DNA from 2 places in the Pseudoflavonifractor sp. genome. Region 2 is predicted to be linked to the other one. Evidence: predicted binding sites of a transcription regulator. Region 2 holds the regulator's gene; the other holds the start of a gene.
The links. Region 2 encodes Rex, which represses fermentation and respiration genes when NADH is low (regulators of the CRP and FNR family bind a similar motif). Its sites were predicted from a motif close to ATTGTTAANNNNTTAACAAT; they were not measured.
Positions count from the first base shown of each region.

Region 1: the regulator Rex is predicted to act here: its motif matches at 1,913-1,932, upstream of ACOX7T_RS11375 (flavocytochrome c).

Region 1 covers NZ_JBMNPX010000014.1:59,064-63,483, reverse strand. Annotated here, with positions in the region: gene pstC (phosphate ABC transporter permease subunit PstC) at 1-600, opposite strand, end outside; gene ACOX7T_RS11380 (phosphate ABC transporter substrate-binding protein PstS family protein) at 815-1,711, opposite strand; gene ACOX7T_RS11375 (flavocytochrome c) at 2,039-3,943, shown strand; gene ACOX7T_RS11370 (HAD family hydrolase) at 4,219-4,420, opposite strand, start outside.
Region 2 covers NZ_JBMNPX010000013.1:30,763-35,182, reverse strand. Annotated here, with positions in the region: gene gltX (glutamate--tRNA ligase) at 1-961, shown strand, start outside; gene ACOX7T_RS10860 (hypothetical protein) at 1,048-1,191, opposite strand; gene ACOX7T_RS10855 (hypothetical protein) at 1,369-2,520, opposite strand; gene ACOX7T_RS10850 (redox-sensing transcriptional repressor Rex) at 2,538-3,173, opposite strand; gene ACOX7T_RS10845 (nitroreductase family protein) at 3,412-3,915, shown strand; gene ACOX7T_RS10840 (iron-containing alcohol dehydrogenase) at 3,961-4,420, opposite strand, start outside.

The DNA.
Region 1 (4,420 bases), on a different contig from region 2:
CGAGGCGGCGATGCCGCTGGAGGCCGCGGGCACGCTGACCCTGAACACGGTCTCGATGTGGGTGGCGCCCAGGGCCAGGGAGGCCTCCTCATACTCCCGGGGCACCGCGTTGAGGGCGGTCTCGGAGACGCTGATGATGGAGGGGAGAATCATGACGGCCAGCACGATGATGGCGGCGAACAGACTGGCGCCGTCAGGCAGGTTGAAGACCTCGCGCACAGTAGGGACCAGCACAATCATACCGATAAGGCCGTACACCACGGAGGGAATACCGGCCAGAAGGTCCACGGCGGGGCGGACCACAGCGGCCATCTTCTTGGGGGCCACCTTGGAGATGAAGATGGCGGTCATCAGGCCCACAGGCACGCCCAGCACCACAGCACCGGCGGTGCCGTAGATGGAGGTGAGGATAAAGGGCAGGATGCCAAACTGGGGGTCTTTGGCGGTGGAGGCCCAGGTCTGGCCGAAGAGGAAGTCCACCAGGCCGATCTCCATGATGGCGGGCAGGCCGGAGACGATGAGGTAAATACTGATAAAGAGAACAAAGACGATGGCGACAATGCCGCAGAAGAAAAAGACGCCGTTCATCACCAGCTCCATGGCCCGCAGGGGGCTGCGCTGGCTGGTCTGGGGTCCCCGGCCCTTCTTCTCTCTGGCTTTCTCAGCTTTCCGGGACCGGGACTCCTGGGCGTTGGAGATATGCAGCGTTTCATCCATAGTTGGAAAAGTCTCCTTTCGGGCGGACATTCAGTCAGCCTGAGACACCTCCGCAGGCTGTGCGGAGGTGTCTCAGGCCAACAGGTCGGGGTTTTTATCAGGCCAGGGGCACCGCGCCGGCGCCGGTAATCAGGTCGGCGGCGTCAGCGGAGAGGGCGAAGTCCACGAACGCCTGGGCGGCATCGGACAGCTCACTGCTGCTGTTGAACACGAAGTTGAAGTTGCGCTGCACCTTGTAGGTACCGTCCAGAACGGTCTCCTCGGAAGGAGCCACGTTCTCAACAGAGACAGCCTTCACACCGTCGTTGCCCTCAACAGCGGACAGGGAGGCGTAGCCGAAGGCGTTGGGGTTGCCGGCAACAGCCTGGATGACAGCGCCGGTGGAGGTCAGCTCCTGGGAGTAGACGCAGACATCCTCGGTGCCGGTGATGGACTCGAAGCCGTCGCGGGTGCCGGAGCCAGCCTCACGGCCGATGAGGACCACGGGGGCATCGCTGCCGCCCACCTCGCTCCAGTTGGTAATGGTGCCGTTGGCCAGGCCGGCAATCTGCTCCAGGCTCAGGTCGGCCACGGGGTTCTCGCTGTTGACAATGATGGCGATGCCGTCCAGGGCGAACACGGTGGCGGTCAGGCCCTGAGAGCTCTCCTCGTCCTTCAGGTCACGGCTGGCCAGACCCACATCGCAGGTGCCCTCCAGAGCGGCGTTGATGCCGGTGCTGGAACCGGTGGGGTCATAGTTGACCTTCACGTCGGGGTACATCTCCATAAAAGCCTCGGCCATAGCCAGGATGGGCTTCTCCACGGAGGTGGAGCCGTTCAGGTTCACAGTGCCGGACAACTCGGTGTTCTCGCTGGGCTGGGTGCTGACCTCAGTGCTGGCGGAGGGGGAGGTGCTGGGCTGGTCGCTGGGGGTGGTATCGCCGGTGCTGCTGCAGCCGGCCATCAGGCCCACACACATGGCCAGGGCAAGAAAGAGTGCAGAAATCTTTTTCATCTTGTTCAGTCTCCAATCGTCTTGTTCATTTCTTCATTTCGTGTTGTTCCTTCGAACATGGATTAGTATACTTGGCGTTTGTAAAGTTGTCCCACAGCAGTTTGTAAAGGGTCTGTAAAGTCGCCTTCTTCCTTTACATTACCCATTTTACATTGCAAATATAGGCCTCTTTTGTGTATATAAACCAATCATGTCCAAATAATTGACAAATTAACAACAAAGTTATTGCTTTTTCTCCCATCCTATGGTATAAAGGGATGCCGCCAAAACAGTAAGTGTTTTGGTATGAAATCCATCCCTAATATTAATAGAAGGAGAGAACACGGAATGATGAAGAAACTCAGCGCTCTGTTCCTGGCGCTCGCTCTTGTCTTCAGCCTGACCGCCTGCACCGGCGGCACGCCTGACGGCAGCGCCCAGCCCAGTGGCTCCGCTCCCGCAGCCGAGGGCAAGTTCACCCCCGGCACCTATGAGGGTGAGGCCCAGGGCTACGGCGGCGTTATCAAGGTTGCCGTCACCCTGTCCGCTGACAAGATTGATAAGGTAGAGGTCCTGAAGTCCAGCGAGACCGAGGCCATCGGCGAGGTGGCTCTGGAGAGCCTGCCCCAGGCCGTGGTGGACGCCCAGTCCAGTCAGATCGACTCCGTCTCCGGCGCCACCTTCACCAGCACCGGCTTTATCGAGGCTGTGAACGCCGCTCTGACTGCCGCCGGTGTGGATCCCACCGCCCTGACTCCTGTCTCCGGCGGCGCCGACGTCACCGTTGAGGAGCAGACCCTGGAGGCTGACGTGGTGGTCGTGGGCGCCGGCGGCGCCGGTATGACCGCCGCCATCACCGCCGCTCAGGCCGGCAAGACCGTGGTCCTGCTGGAGAAGACCGGCATGGTGGGCGGCAACTCCGTCCGCGCCACCGGCGGCATGAACGCCGCCAAGACCGAGTGGCAGGACACCAACGAGTTCACCGAGGACGCCGGCGTGGAGAAGACCCTGTCCACCGCCGCCGAGACCTATCCTGAGCTCTCTGACCTGGTGGCCACCGTTCAGGCGCAGTACGACGCCTACAAGGCCAACCCCACCGGCTACTTTGACAGCGTGGAGCTGTTCATCCTGGACACCCTGGTGGGCGGCAAGAACCTGAACAACTACGACCTGGTGGAGACCCTGGCCTCCAACTCCGCTTCCGCCATTGAGTGGCTGTCCACCATCGGCGCTGACCTGCACAACGTGGGCTCCTTCGGCGGCGCCAGCGTCAAGCGCATCCACCGCCCCGTGGACGCCGAGGGCAAGACCATCTCCGTCGGCTCCTACCTCATCCCCATCCTCCAGAAGGCCTGCGAGGACAACGGCGTGCAGATCATCTTCAACGCCCCCGCCACTGAGATCCTGATGGCCGACGGTGCCGCTGTGGGCGTCAAGGCTGAGGGCTACACCGTCAACGCCAAGAGCGTGGTGCTGGCCACCGGCGGCTTCGGCGCCAACCTGGAGATGGTGGCCGAGCTCAAGCCCGAGCTGGACGGTTTCGTCACCACCAACGCCCCCGGTATCACCGGCGACGGCATCAAGATGGCCGAGGCCGTGGGTGCCGCCACCGTTGACATGGACCAGATCCAGATTCACCCCACTGTTGAGCAGAAGACCTCCGCCCTCATCACCGAGGGTCTCCGCGGCGACGGCGCCATCCTGGTCAACGCCGAGGGCCTGCGTTTCTGCGACGAGGTCGGCACCCGTGACGCCGTGTCCGCCGCTGAGCTGGCCCAGACCGGCGGCTATGCCTGGCTGGTTGTGGACCAGAAGATGGTGGACGCCTCCAGCGTCATCGCCGGTTACATCAAGGCTGGCTACACCGTCCAGGGCGACAGCTACGAGGCCCTGGCTGAGGCCATGGGCGTCCCCGCTGACGCTTTCGCCACCACCATGGATACCTGGAATGCCGCTGTGGCCGCTGGCACCGACGCCGAGTTCGGCCGCACCAGCTTCGCCAATCCTCTGGACACCGCTCCCTACTACGCCATCAAGATCGCTCCCGGCGTGCACCACACCATGGGCGGCGTGCAGATCGACACCAGCGCCCAGGTGCTGGACACTGAGGGCAATGTGATCCCCGGCCTCTTCGCCGCCGGCGAGGTCACCGGCGGTATCCACGGCGCCAATCGTCTGGGCGGCAACGCTGTGGCTGACTTCATCGTCTTCGGCCGCATCTCCGGTCAGTCTGCCGCTGACTACGCCAAGTAATTAATCCCCGGAATATAACAAAAACACCCCCCGGAACCGATGGTTCCGGGGGGTGTTTTCTGGTTTCCCGCTTCCGCGGGGGCAGAACGTCATCTGGTCTCCTGTCCCAGCCTGCCGCTCATGACAAGCAGGATTCCGGCAGCGGCAATCATCAGCGCGATGAGTTCCATGGCCAGTCCTCCTTTCCTTCGCTCGCTTCGTTCTGCCTGTATGGTACTGCGATTGTTTCAAGAAAGTGTTAAGATAAGACCTGATTATTTTAAAGTTTCTCTGGATTACAGCCCCAGCCAGGCCCGCAGCTCCGCCATGTCCCGGGCCACATAGTCGCAGGGGTAGTCCGCAAAGTCCCCGGCAGGGGTGGTGCCGGTGGTCACGGCGGCAAAGTGGGTTCCGGCCCGCTGGGCAGTCCCGGCGTCCAGCACCGTGTCGCCGCAGTAGAGCACCTCATCCCCAGTCACGCCCAGGGTCTCCATGGCC
Region 2 (4,420 bases):
CGACGCCGTGTTCGGCGACATCACCGTGGACAACGACACCCTGGACGACCAGGTGCTTATCAAGTCCGACGGTCTGCCCACCTACAACTTCGCCAACGTCATCGACGACCACCTGATGGGCATCACCCACGTGGTCCGGGGCAGCGAGTACCTCTCCTCCGCCCCCAAGTACAACCTGCTCTACCAGGCCTTCGGCTGGGAAGTGCCCACCTATATCCACTGCTCCCCCGTCATGCGGGACGCCCACAACAAGATGAGCAAGCGCCACGGCGACCCCTCCTACCAGGACCTCATCGCCCAGGGCTTCCTCTCCCAGGCTGTGGTCAACTACGTCACCCTGCTGGGCTGGTCCCCCCGGGGCGAGTACAGCGAGCAGGAGTTCTTCTCCCTGGAGGAGCTCTCCCGTGTGTTCGATATCGGCGGCATCTCCAAGTCCCCCGCCATCTTCGACATTGAGAAGCTGCGCTACTTCAACGCCAAGTACCTGCGGGAGCTCTCCGCCGAGGACTTCTACGCCCTGGCTGAGCCCTACCTCCAGGAGGCCGTCAAGACCCCCGGCATTGACCTGAAGCTCATCGCTCCCCTGGTCCAGCCCCGGTGCGACACCCTGCTGGATATCGCCCCCCAGGTGGACTTCTTTGACGCCCTGCCCGAGTACTCCAACGAGCTCTACTGCCACAAGAAGATGAAGACCAACGAGGCCAACTCCCTGGAGGCCCTCAATCAGGTGCTCCCCGTGCTGGAGGGGCTCACCGACTGGACCTACGACACCATCCACGACGCCCTCATCGGTCTGGCCGAGAAGCTGGAGCTGAAGAACGGCCGGATCATGTGGCCGGTGCGCACCGCCCTGTCCGGCAAGGCCGTCACCCCCGGCGGCGCTGTGGAACTGTGCCACATCCTGGGCCGGGACGAGGCCCTCGCCCGCATCCGCAAGGGTATCACCCAGCTGGGCGGCTGAGTCTCCCCTACTATTTCCGTGTTCTCATGACAGAGGGCCGGGCGCGCGTGCGCCCGGCCCTTCGTTCTTATGTTCAGTCTGCTCTCTCAGCAGCCGCAGTTATTGCCGCAGCCGTTGTTGCAGCCACCCATGCTCCCGCCGCCGCAGCAGCAGCACAGAATGATGATGAGGATGATGATCCACAGGCAGCCGCAGCCACCCCAGCCGGAACCGTTATTGCAGCACCCCATAATGAAGTACCTCCTGAAATGAAATGGAGACCGGCTGCCGGAGTCTGCCCTGCGGCTTCTCCTGCGCGGCCTCACTTCATACTATGCCCCACGCCCTGATTGGTGCGGGCCGCGGCATCACAGGCTGAGATGGAAAGAATAAATCCCCGGCAGTCCATTGGGCTGCCGGGGATTTCGTTATGCAATTCGCTCTGTCACCACGCTGTCCCGCACCTTCTTGACCTTGGCGGCATCCAGCGTACCCACCGAAGAGAGATGGCTGAGCAGGGTCCCGCCGGACTTCATCTTGGCGTCCAGCGCGTAGTAGGACACATAGGCCACCTGGGCCCGAAGGAAGGGCTCCTCCACCAGCAGCTTGTACTCCCCGTCGGTGATGCACCCCAGCTCCAGGCTGCGCAGCAGCGCCGAATCCCACTGGAAGTCCGGGTTGTCGCCGCTGTCCTGATAACCCAGTGCCCGGAGCACAAAGGTCATATACTCACCGGCAGTGATGGTCACATAGGGGGCAAAGTACAGTTCCGGGCTGTCCGCACCCACGCCCTTGGTATACCCCTTGGCATAGGCGTAGGTCACGTAGTTCTGACACCACTCAGGCACGTCCACAAAGGGACAGGGGTCTGTGACAGCCAGAGCCGCCTCTTCCTCTCCCAGCAGACGCAGGAACATGATCAGTCCCTCAATCCGAGTGGGGGCGTTCTCCAGCATCAGCCCATCGCCGTAGGCCGTATCGCCGCCCTTGAACAGTCCCATCTCCTTCAGGGCGTTGGCCAGCTCGTTGTAGTCCGTGGCATCGCTTTTAGTGACCGAATAAAACCCCTGAGGCGCCAGCACAGCGGTGTCTGAGGTAATGGTCAGCTGGCACATGGTATTCTCCGCGGCCAGATAGCGGTGCTGGGCCGTCATGGCCGTGCCGGAGGCCACGTCAGCGGCTGTGGTCATATCCACCACGCCGCCCGAGGTGTAAGAGATGGTGGCGGACCCGGCCAGCAGCATGCCGCTGGAGCCGGTGTCCAGCGTGATGACATCCCCCCGCTTGAACCGCTGCTCGGTAAAGGAGGCGGCATATCCCCCGCCCTCCCCGGCCAGCGCGTCCGCCCGGGCCTGGTACAGCTCAGCCTGCGTCTTGAGCTTGGTCAGCGCGTCATTGTAGACCCCATTGAGCCCGCTCTCGATCTCCTTGTCCGCCTGTGCCACGGTCTCGGGAATATAGGTATTGGTCAGATAGGACTGGGTCAGCAGCGGGTCAGATGCACTTCCGCCCGCCGCTACCGCCGCCACACAGCCGGCCAGCAGAAGCATAGCCAGCAGGGCTGCCGCAATTCGTCTCATATTTTACTCCCGGGGTCTCAGTCTGTCTCGGAAATCATATAGCTCAGCGCCAGCAGGCTGTCGGCAAAGTGCACGTCCTCAATGATCACATTGCCGGCGTCAGGCAGGTTCAGCTCAATATTGGTGAAGTTCCAGATGCCCTTCACGCCGGCGGCCACCAGACGCTCCGCCAGGCCATTGGCCACCCGGCCGGGAACGGTAAGCACGCCCACGCTGGTGGGATGCTCCTTCATATACTCCTCCAGCGTATCCGCATGGCGGATGGTCACGCCGCCGATGGTGCTGCCCACAATATCCGGGTTCACATCAAAGGCCGCCGTCAGCTGGAAGCCGTTCTTCTCAAAGTGGAAGTTCTCAATCAGTGCCCGGCCCAGGTTACCGGCGCCCAGGATCACCGCCGTATGAGAGCGGTTCATACCCAGAATGTCGGAGATCTCACCCCGCAGCTTCTCTACATTATAGCCGTAGCCCTGCTGGCCAAACTCGCCGAAGCAGGACAGGTCCTGCCGGATCTGAGATGCGGTCAGGCCCATGGAGCTGCCCAGGGCGTTGGAGGAAATCCGGACAGTACCGGCTTGAAAGAGATCGTTCAGATGGCGGTAATACCGCGGCAGACGCCGGATTACGGCGCTGGATACCTTCTGCTTTCTCATCGTTTCATCACACTCACTCTGTTTTCGTTGGCTGTATTTTTCCCGTGAGGCGGGTTTCGTACTTATTTTATTAGTTTACCCCAGTACCGTGCACTTGTCAATTTTTTTCACGCTCTTTCCCGCTGCACCCCTTTTGCCTTTCGCTTTTTTGCCGCGTATGCTATAATTATGGCGTCAAAAATCAGCTCTACCCCGCTTTTCTGTTTCACCATCCGCAATGCGTCAAGGAGGAACCTCTATGCTGAAAGAACTGTTTGACCGCCGCAGCATCCGCCGCTACACTGACCGCCCCATCCCGGAGGAGGTCATCACCGAGCTGCTCCGGGCCGCCATGAACGCCCCCTCTGCCCGCAACACCCAGAGCTGGCGTTTCCTGGTCATCACCGACCGGAAAACCCTGGACGACATCCCGTCCCTCCAGCCCTACACAGGCATGATGCGTCAGGCTCAGGCCGCCATCATGGTCATGGGCGACCGCAGCGCCGAGGCCAGCGAGGGGTATCTGTACGTCAACTGCGCCGCCGCCATTGAAAACCTGCTGGTGGAGGCGGTACACCAGGGACTGGGCGCATGCTGGTGCGCGGTGGCCCCCAAGCCGGAGCGGGTTGAGGGCTTCTCCCGCTACTTCCGGCTGGACGACACCCTGCTCCCCGTGGGCATCGTAGCCCTGGGCTGGCCCGCCGAGGAGCGGCCCAGAACAGACCAGTACGACCCGGACAAGGTCAGCTTCTGGAAGGGCTGACAATCAAGCCGCAGCGGCGCCCTTACGGGCGCCGCTGCGCTTTTCTCAGTGGTTGGCCAGCTGGTAGACCAGATAAATCTCGTCCTTCTCCATGGGGTGGAGCTGTCCCACCCGGCGGCCGCCGTAGTAGGTGGAACGCACAGCCAGGTCCCGGAGGGTAGCATCGTCCTGCACGCCCATGGCCTGGCTGAAGCAGATGGGCAGCTTCAGCACATGGCGGAAATACTGCTCGGTGGCCCGGATGGCCGCCAGAGCGGCCCGCTCCTCATCTCCATCCTGGATACCCCAGACATTCCGGCCAAAGCGGGCGAAGCGGCCGGGGGCATCCCGGTACACATACCGGGCCCAGGCAGGCCACATGATGGTCAAGCTCTCGCCATGGGGAATGTCGAACATGCCCGAGAGCTCGTGGCCCAGGGCGTGGGCAGAGAAGTCCTTGGGCTGGCCCAGACCGGTGAGGCCGTCATGGGACAAGCTGCCGCACCACATAATCTCGGACCGGGCC